2 linked regions of the Methylobacterium mesophilicum SR1.6/6 genome follow. The protein of the gene in region 1 binds, or shares a complex with, the protein of each later gene. Links are inferred from orthologs where the notes say so. Each region holds a gene or a part of one and is shown in the gene's direction. Other genes may lie near its edges.

The links. The genes of interacting proteins can lie anywhere in the genome.
Region 2: the proteins of tolB (region 1) and pal are in contact, whole or in part, in a crystal structure (PDB 2HQS), measured with the Escherichia coli proteins. The link is inferred for Methylobacterium mesophilicum SR1.6/6 from one-to-one orthologs.

Annotation. Positions count from the first base shown.
Region 1 is NZ_CP043538.1:4,047,796-4,052,869, reverse strand. Bases 783-3,596 are described here. They hold tolB (Tol-Pal system beta propeller repeat protein TolB), read left to right. Parts: upstream 783-1,427; coding sequence 1,428-2,765; downstream 2,766-3,596. Other genes in these bases: MMSR116_RS19400 (MFS transporter), read right to left, coding at 3,209-3,596; tolA (cell envelope integrity protein TolA), read left to right, coding at 783-1,364. Also shown: MMSR116_RS19415 (ExbD/TolR family protein), read left to right, coding at 1-32; more of tolA, read left to right, coding at 42-782; more of MMSR116_RS19400, read right to left, coding at 3,597-4,441; MMSR116_RS19395 (sensor histidine kinase), read right to left, coding at 4,473-5,074. UniProt on the Escherichia coli protein: Part of the Tol-Pal system, which plays a role in outer membrane invagination during cell division and is important for maintaining outer membrane integrity.
Region 2 is NZ_CP043538.1:1,140,494-1,145,463, forward strand. Bases 765-3,474 are described here. They hold pal (peptidoglycan-associated lipoprotein Pal), read left to right. Parts: upstream 765-1,727; coding sequence 1,728-2,222; downstream 2,223-3,474. Other genes in these bases: MMSR116_RS05170 (WcbI family polysaccharide biosynthesis putative acetyltransferase), read left to right, coding at 765-953; MMSR116_RS05175 (response regulator), read right to left, coding at 960-1,364; ybgF (tol-pal system protein YbgF), read left to right, coding at 2,341-3,363; tilS (tRNA lysidine(34) synthetase TilS), read left to right, coding at 3,360-3,474. Outside these bases: more of MMSR116_RS05170, read left to right, coding at 1-764; more of tilS, read left to right, coding at 3,475-4,517; ATP-dependent zinc metalloprotease FtsH, read left to right, coding at 4,514-4,970. UniProt on the Escherichia coli protein: Part of the Tol-Pal system, which plays a role in outer membrane invagination during cell division and is important for maintaining outer membrane integrity. The Tol-Pal system is also required for polar localization of chemoreceptors clusters.

The DNA of each region.
Region 1 (5,074 bases):
TCGCCCTCGTGACCGAGCCTGAGCATCAGTAGGGCCGCGCCGTGGAGTTCCGCTTCGACCGCCAGGAACCGGGTGTCTGGATCTCCGCCGGGACCCATGTGGCGCTCCTCGCGCTGGCGCTGTTCAGCGTCGCCGCCCCTGCCCTGCCCGAGGCGCAGGAGGGCGTGCCCGTCGAGGTGATCACCGAGAACCAGTTCTCCGAGATCACCAAGGGTGAGCGTCAGGCCGACAAGCCGATGCCGAACGCCCAATCGCGAGCTGATCGCCAGGCCGAGAAGGTCGAGGATCGCGAGCCCGAGAACGCCAAGACCGACGCGCCGACGGCCCCGACCCGGACCGCCGAGATGAAGCTCGCCAACGCGGAGGAGATGCCGCTCCGCAGCGAGCCGGATCCGCAAGAGACCGCCAAGGCCGCCAAGGCAGCGCAGGAGAAGCGCGACGCCGAGAAGGCAGCTGAGAAGGCCGCCGAGAAAGCCGCCAAGGCCGCGGCCGAGAAGGCTGCGGCCGACAAGGCGGCCAAGGCTGAGGCGAAGGCCAAGGCCGAGGCGGCCGCCGCCAAGGCGGAGGCCGAGAAGCGCGAGCAGCTGGAGAAGCTGATCGAGAAGCAGGAAGCCGAGGCCGAAGCCGCCCAGAAAGCCGCCGCCAAGGCGAAGGCCGAGGCGGCCAAGGAGGCGGCCAAGAAGGCGGCCGATGCCAAGGCTAAGGCCGAGGCGGAAGCCGAGCGCCAGAAGGAAATCGCCGAGGCGAAGGCCGAGGCCGAGCGCGAGAAGGCGGAGGCCGCCGCGAAGGCCAAGGCCGAGGCCGCCAAAGCAGAGGCTGCTGCCAAAGCGGAAGCCGCCGCCAAGGCAAAGGCCAAGGCGATGGCGGACGCGAAGGCCAAGGCCGACGGTGAGGCCAAGGCGCGGAAGCAGGCGGAACTCGCCGACAAGTTCAACGCGGGCGACATCCGCTCCATGCTCGCCTCGAAGGCACCGTCGCAATCGACCGGAGCCACCGGCCACGCGGTGCAGAAGGTGGCGGCGCTCGGTGCCGCGACCGGCACGGCGCAGCGCCTGTCGCCGTCCCTGCGCGACGCGCTCGTCGGCCTGCTCCAGCAGCAGATCGAGCGCTGCTACTCGGCACCCCCTGGTGCGACCCAGGGCGTGGTTCTGCCCGTCCTCGACATCCGGCTGAACCCGAACGGCTCGCTGAGCACGGAGCCGCGGATCATGCGCGGCGGGTCGAGCTCCGTGGATCAGTCGATCGCGCAGGCCGCGCTCCGGGCGGTCCGCCGCTGTGCGCCGTACAACATCCCGGCCACCTACGCGCCGTATTACAATGACTGGAAGGCCATCAACGCGGAGTTCGAGTTCACGGCGACCTGAGGCCATGCCCCGGACCGCTGCCCTCGACAGCCGACTCGTCTGATCGTCACTCGGATCTGAACTATGCAGAACGTCTCATTCGTCGGGCGCCTCCCGACGTCCTTCGCCGCGCGCCTGATCGCGGTCTTCGCCCTGCTGACGGCTTTCCTGGCGGGGCCGGCCCAGGCGCAGCTGCAGCTGCGCATCGGCGGCGGCAACTTCCAGCCGATGCCGATCGCCATCGCGGATTTCGGCGGCGATCCGAGCCTCGCCGGCCTCGTCTCCGGCGTGGTCACCAACAACCTGCGCCGCTCAGGGTATTTCACGCCCCTCGACCACGCCCGCTTCCCGGAGCAGCCGAACTTCGACGCGGCTCCCAACTTCGAGAAGTGGCGCGCCACGGGCGTCCAGGGCCTCGTTACCGGCCGCGTCGTCCGGGAGGCCGGCCGCGTCAAGGTCGAGTTCCGGCTCTGGGACGTGACCTCCGGCCAGCAGATGACCGGCCAGCAATACGGCACCGACGCCGCCAACGTCCGGCGCACCGGCCACCTGATCTCGGACGCCGTCTACACCAAGATCACCGGCCTCGGCCCCTGGTTCGACAGCCGCATCGCCTTCGTGGACGAGACCGGCCCGAAGGAGAACCGCCGCAAGCGCCTGATGGTGATGGATCAGGACGGCGCCAACGTTCGGGCGATCACCAACGGCGAGATGTCGATCGTCGCGCCGCGCTACTCGCCGGCGACCCAGGACATTGCCTTCATGGCGCAGGCCACCGGCCACCAGCCGCGTGTGCAGATGATCAACCTGGAGACCGGCGCGCGTCAGGCCCTCGGCAACGTCGATTCCATGAGCGCCAGCCCCCGCTTCTCGCCGGACGGACGCAAGATCGTCATGAGCGTGCAGCAGGGCGGCAACGCCGACATCGTGACGATGGACATCGCCTCGAAGGCCCAGCGCTCGATCACCAACGGCATGGCCATCGACACGTCTCCGACCTATTCGCCGGACGGATCGCAGATCGCGTTCGAGTCGGATCGGGGCGGCTCGCAGCAGGTCTACGTGATGGGCGCGGACGGCTCTAACCCGCACCGCATCACCTTCGGTGCCGGCTCGGCCTCGCAGCCGGCCTTCTCGCCCCGCGGCGACCTGATCGCCTACACGCGTCAGCGCAACGGCGGCTTCGCCATCTGCGTGTCGAAGCCCGACGGTTCCGGCGAGCGCGTCCTGACCGAGGGCTTCCACAACGAGGGCCCGACCTTCGCGCCGAACGGCCAGTACGTGCTGTTCTTCCGCGATCCGGGCGGCCAGGGCGGCGGCAAGCTGTTCATGGTCGACATCACCGGCAAGGTCGAGCAGCCGGTCCCGACGCCCGCCTACGCGTCGGACCCGACCTGGTCGCCGCTCCTCGCGGGGCGCTGACGCCTGCGATTGCGTGAGCGGTGGATCTCGCCCAACCGTCTCATCCTGAGGCGCCCGCGTCAGAGGGCCTCGAAGAAGCCTTCCAGCCAGCCGCGCGAGCCCTGGAGGGCTCCTCCGGGCCCGGCTCTCCGCTCCGGCGCCCCAGGATGAGGGCGCGGGTCGGAGGGCTCAATCAAGATTGCGATCCTGTGCCGCGTACCGCGCAGGTGCTCGATCTGCCGCGCGCACAAGACTGAGCCGCAAGACAACATCCACCCGACGCGCAGAGTGCGCCGGTCATTGAATACGCGTTCTCATATCGTTTCCGGTTGAACGCTTCGGTCCGATCCAGCCTGCTGGGCCATCGCGAGCGCTGTGCAGCGACCCAGGTCAGAGCGACGCTGCTGGATTGCTTCGCTCCGCTCGCACAGACGGCGGACCGATCTGATCCACCGGAAACGGTATCACCCCTGCACCATCAGCCGATCGCGCGCCTTCAGCGCCGGAAAGAGCTTCCCCCAGAGCAGAGCTACGCCGATCGTCGCCGCGCCGCCCGCTACCACCGCCGGGACGGCCCCGATCGCGGCGGCCAGCAGGCCGGACTCGAATTCGCCGAGCTCGTTGGACGCGCCGATGAACACCGTGTTCACCGCCGAGACCCGGCCGCGCATGGCGTCCGGCGTTTCGCCCTGCACGAAGGTCTGGCGGACGTAGACCGAGATCATGTCGGCGGCGCCCGTCACGAACAGGCAGGCCATCGACAGGGGCAGCGAGGTCGACAATCCGAAGGCGACCGTGGCGGCGCCGAACACCGCGGCGGCCCGGAGCATGCGCAGACCCGCATGGCGCCGGAGGGGGTAGTTCGCGAGCAGCACCGCCATGGCCACGGCCCCGAAGGCCGGCATGCTCCGCAGGGCGCCGAGGCCGAGCGGCCCGACATGCAGGACCTCGCCGGCGTAGATCGGCAGCAGCGCCGTCGCACCCCCGAGGAGGACGGTGAACAGGTCGAGGCTGATCGCGCCGAGCACCACCGGTTGCGAGCGGATGTAATCGATCCCGGCCGAAAGCGCCGCCCAGGTGATCGGCGGCCGCTCGCTCACCGGAGCGGGCCGGAAGCGGATCAGCACCGTGAGCCCGCTTGCCAGGGCGAAGCTCCCCGCGGCTCCGCCGAACACCACGGCGGGTCCGAGGGCGTAGAGGAAGCCGCCAAGGGCCGGTCCCATCACGGACGCGCTCTGCCAGAGCGACGCGTTCCACGCGATGGCGGAGCTGAACTGCGGGCCCGGGACCAGGGTCGGCAGCAGCGCCTGCAAGGCCGGATTGGCGAAGGCGCGCGCGGTGCCGACCACGATCACCAAGGCGTAGATCGGCCAGACGGACTGCAGGCCCGACAGCGCGCAGGCGAGAAGGCCGAAGCTCGCCGCACTCTGGAGGGCGAAGGCCGCGGCCCCGACGAGGCGGCGGTCGTAGGCATCCGCCACATGGCCGGTGATCAGCGCGCAGAGGATCGCCGGCAGGAAGCCCGCAAGACCCACGAGGCCCAGCGCCAGGGCGGAATGGGTCAGATCGTAGACGAACCAGCCGATCGCCACGGCCTGCATCTGGTAGGCGAGGCCCGTCAGGAAGCGGGCTGCGCCGAACAGGCGGAAGTCGCCGATGCCGAAGACGGCCCAGCCGGAACGATCATGCGCGGACATGGACCCCTGCTGCGCGGCAGCGGCTCAAGAATCAAGTGCGCTGGCGCGGCACCGGCGAGCCTTGATCCCGCTCAGACTCGTAACGCTCCTGATTCCGGCGCGGGAGCGGGACGAGCTCGCCCGGCGGCCGGGCTTCCGGTCGCGGCGGCAGGACGGGCTGCCTGTTCGGGTCGATCGGGAAGGTGCAGGTCACGCAGGTGCCGTCGCCCGGCGCCGTCTCCAGCAGGATCCGGCCGCCGTGCAGTTCCACGAAGGAGCGCACGATCGACAGGCCGAGGCCGACGCCGCGATGGCGCGTGCCGAGGGTGTGGCTCTCGAAGCGGTTGAAGACCGAGTCGGCGATCTCCGGCGGCATGCCGCGGCCATGGTCGCGCACGCTCAGGAGAAGCTCCTGTGCGGTCCGGCGGGCCTGGACTTCCACGCGCTGCCCGGCCTCCGAGAAGCCCACGGCGTTCGAGAGCAGGTTGAACAGGATCTGGCGGACGCGTTTTCCGTCGGCGTGGACGCTGCCGATATCCTCGGGGACGTCGAGGGCCAGGGTGATGTTCGACTCGGCCAGCCGGTCCTCGATGCCGCGCACGGCCGCCTCGATGGTGGCCTGGACGTCGACGTCCTCGCGCTGCAGCTCCAGCG
Region 2 (4,970 bases), 2.9 Mb from region 1 along the record:
CATGGCGGAACCGCGCCCGCGCCGCCACGACCCGTGACGGGCCGACCATCGCGGTGCTGGGCAATTGCCAGGCGCGGGGCATCGCCCGGGCGATGCGCCTGCTCGCCCCGCGGAGCCCGGTCCGCTACCTGCCCATGGGCTCGCTGAAGCGCGACCACGGCCATGTCGACGGCCTGATCCGGACCCTGCGCGCCCACGACCACGTCTTCTCGCAGGCCTTCCCGGCCGGGCTGATCCCGGGCGGCGACGTCGCCACCCTGCGCGCCGCCGATCCCCGGCTCAGGCTGTTCCCGTCGATTGTGTTCTCGGCCTTCCACCCGGACATGGTCTACGTGGGCCAGGCCTCGGACTTGGCCGCCCTGAAGCTGACCCCGTCGCCGATGGGTCAGTACCACTCGGCGATCGCGCTCACCGCCCACCGGCTCGGCCTCGATGCCGGCCGCACCGCCGCGTTGTTCCGCGAGGACGTGTTCGCCCGCCTCGGCTACCTCGACCATTGGGACCCGGCGGTGCGGGAACTCGTCGGTGCGGCGGATGCCCTCGGTTTCGACCTGCAGCGCGAGGTGACCCGCTGGGCGCGCCGCGGCGCCTTCATGCACCTGATGAACCATCCCAAGGTCCACGTCCTCGGCGACATCGCCCGGCGGCTGCTGCAGGAGAACGGGCTGACGCCCGAGCCCGTGGAGATCGAGGATTACCTCGGCGACGAGCTGGCGCAGGACGTGGTCTGGCCGCTCTACCCGGCCATCGCCGAGCATTTCGGGCTCACCGGCGCGTACCTGTTCAAGGCGAAGCCCCGGGGCGACGACTTCCCGGTGCTCTACGACCTGCCGGGCTTCGTCGCGGCGAGCTTTTCCATCTACGACACGACGCCGCCCGGCGACCTCGCCTGCCCGCGGGTGGAGGCGTGGCTCGCCGCGCCGGACATCGTGGCGCTGTTCCGGGGCGGCTGAGGCCGCTCAGCCCGCCGCGCGGAGCGGCGCGTCGAGATGCGCGGCGCCGAGGCCGTCGACCATCATCCGCACGAGCCGGTTGACCTCCTGCATCTGGAACGGCTTGCGCAGGAACAGGCTGCCGGGCACGCCGCTGCGGCCGTTCGTGTCCGTCGAGGTGTAGACCACCGGCCGGTCCGGATGGATCGCCCGGAAGGCGTGGGCCACCGTCCAGCCGTCGATCAGGCCGGGCAGGTGGATGTCGGTGAACAGCCAGTCGATTGCCGCGCCCTGCGCGCGCAGGAGCGTCAGCGCCGCCTCGCCCGTCGAGGCCTCAATCACCCGGATCCCGTGCGTCTCGCACAGGCTCGCGATGATCTCGAGGAGCAGGTAGCTGTCCTCGACGATGAGGACGCTCTGGGCGGGTCGCATGGCAAGGGTCCGGAGTTTTACACCCGCGATTCAGAAGTCATTAGGGTTGAGGAACCCTTAAAATACCGGCCTCTGACGACCACCGCGCGCGGGCCGCCGTGTGGCTACGCCGCAACCCGCGCCGCCGAAATCGCCGCTGGAGCCGCACTCCGCCCCCGTGCACGCCGATGCGCCCCGCAGCCGCCGCATTCCGGGTGCGACAGCGCACGCCACCGACCGGGGCGAGCCGCCACCACGTCTCCGCCCCAGGCGGCGGAACCGTCGCTTAACCATCCGCGCCTAAGACGGCGCTCAGGAGTACGCGGACCCGCCTCGAAGACCCGCAGCCGGCCTTCGGCACCGCTCGAGGAGTTTTTCCAGATCATGGCCCAGTCTTTTCGCGCCGCCGCCCTCGGCCTCGCCCTCGTGGCCTCGCTCGGCCTCGGCGCCTGCAGCAACGACAAGGACCTCGCCGACGCCTCCGCGTTCGGGGCAGGTGCCGCGACCCCGGGCAGCGCGCAGGACTTCGTCGTCAATATCGGCGACCGGGTCTTCTTCGAGTCGGATTCCACCGACCTGACGCCCACCGCGACCGCGACCCTCGACAAGCAGGCCGCGTGGCTGCAGCGCTACCCGCGCTACACCTTCATCATCGAGGGCCATGCCGACGAGCGCGGCACCCGCGAATACAACTTCTCCCTGGGTGCCCGCCGCGCCCAGGCGGTGAACGACTACCTCGCCACCCGCGGCATCGCGGCGAGCCGGATGCGGACCGTGTCGTACGGCAAGGAGCGGCCGGTGGCGGTGTGCAACGACATCTCCTGCTGGTCGCAGAACCGCCGGGCGGTGATCGTGCTCGACCGGGGCGCCGGGGCGTAAGCCCCCTGGCACCCCCGACGGGGGCGGGAACGATCCCGCCTCCGCACCGCGCCCCAGTTTTGCCGCGGTGCGGCGCATCTGATAGGGCCTCGCGCTGACACCGGACCGCAGCCGCACCATGCCCGCCCGCCTTCGCACCCGCCTCGCCCTCGCCACGGCCCTCACCACGGCCCTCGGCGCCGCGCTCCTCGGCCACCCGGCCGCCGCGCAGGACGCCTCCGAACTGGTGGTGCGCCTCGGGCGCATCGAGAACCAGTCCCGGGTCATGGCCGGGCAGATCGAGACCCTCCAGTACGAGAACCGCCAGCTCAAGGAGCAGCTGCGCAAGTTCCAGGAGGACGTCGAGTTCCGCCTGAACGAGGGCAAGGGCGGCGGCAAGCCGGCGCCTTCGGCCGCTCCGTCCTCCGGGTCGGGTGGCGGCAACGTCAACGGCGTCAATCCCGGCTCCGGTCGCCCGGGCAAGCGCGGCGACGCCTTCGACCCGGCGCAATCTCCCGGCGCCCCCGGCGCGCCGATGCAGCTCGGCAGCACGCAGCCCTCCGCGCCCCTGCCGCCCCGGGAAGCGGTCGAGGCCGAGACTGCGCCCCGTCCGCAGCGTATCCCCCAAGGCGCGATCAGCGGGGCGACGGACGACGAGGACGCGGAGTCCGCCGCCCCCGGCTACGACGAGCCGGTGGACCTGCGCCCGCCGGCGCGGACCGGCGCGATCCCGGCGGCGCGCCCCTCCGAGAGCGTGGCCGCCACGCGCAGCGGCGACCCGGCGGCGGATTACGACGCCGCGGTGGAGCTGTTCCGCGCCAAGCAGTACGAGCAGGCCGAGATGGGCCTGCGCCAGTTCATCCAGTCGCATCCCCGCGACAATCGGGTTGCCGGCGCAACCTACTGGCTCGGCGAGAGCTACCTCGCCCGCGGCCGCAACCGCGAGGCGGCCGAGCAGTTCCTGAAGGTCTCCACCGACTACGCCCGCTCGACCCAGGCCCCCGAAGCCATGCTGAAGCTCGGCGTCACGCTGAACGCGCTGGGCGCCCGCGAACAGGCCTGCGCGACGCTGGCCGAGCTCGACCGGAAGTTCCCCAACGCCGCCGCGGGCGTCCGCCAGGGCGTCGTGCGCGAGCAGAAGCGCGCCCGCTGCGCCGCTTGAGCGGAGCGGGCGACCCGCTCCGCGACGCGATCGCCCCCTGGCTCGAACGGTCCGCCCGCCACGGGCGCGCCGTCCTGCTCGCCGTCTCCGGGGGGCCCGATTCGAGCGCCCTGATGCACGCGGCGGCGGCCCTTGCGCATCCCGGCACATCCCTGCGGGTCGCCACCGTCGACCATGGCTTGCGGCCGACATCCGGCGACGAGGTCGAGGGGGTCGCCCGCGCCGCGGACCGGCTCGGCCTGCCGCACACCACCCTGCGCTGGACGGGGCCGAAACCCGGCAGCGGCCTGCAGGACGCCGCCCGCGAAGCCCGCTACGCGCTGTTGTCGTCCCAGGCCGCGGCGATCGGTGCCGGCCTCGTGCTCACCGGCCACACCCGTGACGATCAGGCCGAGACGGTGCTGATGCGCCTCGCCGCCGGGAGCGGCCTCGCGGGCCTCGCCGGCATGCGCGCCGAGCGGAACCTCGCCCCCGAGATCGTGCTCGGGCGACCGTTCCTGCACCTGCCGAAGGCGACCCTGGTGGCGTGGTGCGAAGCGCGCGGCATCCCGGTCCTGCGCGACCCCACCAACGCCGACCCGCGCTTCGCCCGCGGCCGCCTGCGCGACGCCTGGCCGGCCCTGGAGCGCGAAGGCTTGAGCGCGGCGCGCCTCGCCCGCCTCGCCGAGCGCGCGGCGCGCGACGAGGCCGCCCTGAGGAGCGCGGCGGAGCGGGCGCTCGCCACGGCATTGCGGCCCGGCACGGAGCAGGGGGCGACGCTGCGCCTCGACGGCGCACGCCTCGCGGCCCTGCCGGAGGCCGTGGCCCTGCGCTGCGTCGATCTGGCCCTGTCGCGGGCCGGGGCCGCGCCACGCCGTCTCGACCGTCTCGAGGCGCTCGTCCTCGAATCCCTGCTGCCGGCCCTGCGGCGCAACGCGCCGATCCGGCGCACGCTGGCCGGGATTCTGATCGCGTCCGACGCGGCGGCGACCGTGAGTCTGGCCCCCGCGCCGCCGCGACGACACCCGCAAGATGCTGCCCTCGCCGCAGGGGATCCCCGATTACTTGGCAAGGGAGGGCCCCCCGCTTACATTGGCGAGGTGTGCACGGATGGGCCGGCCGAGCCGGGTGACGCGTCCATCCGGGGGCCGCACACGCCAGGGATTGATCGATGAACCCGAATTTTCGCAACTTTGCCTTGTGGGTCGTCATCTTCCTGCTGGTGCTGGCCCTCGTCACCCTGTTCCAGAATCCGGGACACCGGGGCGGCGGCAGCGAGATCGCCTACAGCCAGCTCCTGAACGACGCCGATTCCGGCAAGATCCAGTCGGTGGTGATCTCCGGGCAGGACGTGTCCGGCACCTATGTCGGCGGCGGCAACTTCACGAGCTACGCGCCCAACGACCCGAGCCTGGTCTCCAAGCTGCAGGGCAAGGGCGTGACGATCACCGCCCGTCCCCCGTCCGACAACACCCCCTGGTTCATCCAGCTGCTGGTGAGCTGGCTGCCGATCCTCGTCTTCATCGGCGCCTGGATCTTCCTCTCGCGCCAGATGCAGTCGGGCGCCGGCCGCGCCATGGGCTTCGGCAAGTCGAAGGCGAAGCTCCTGAACGAGGCCCACGGCCGCG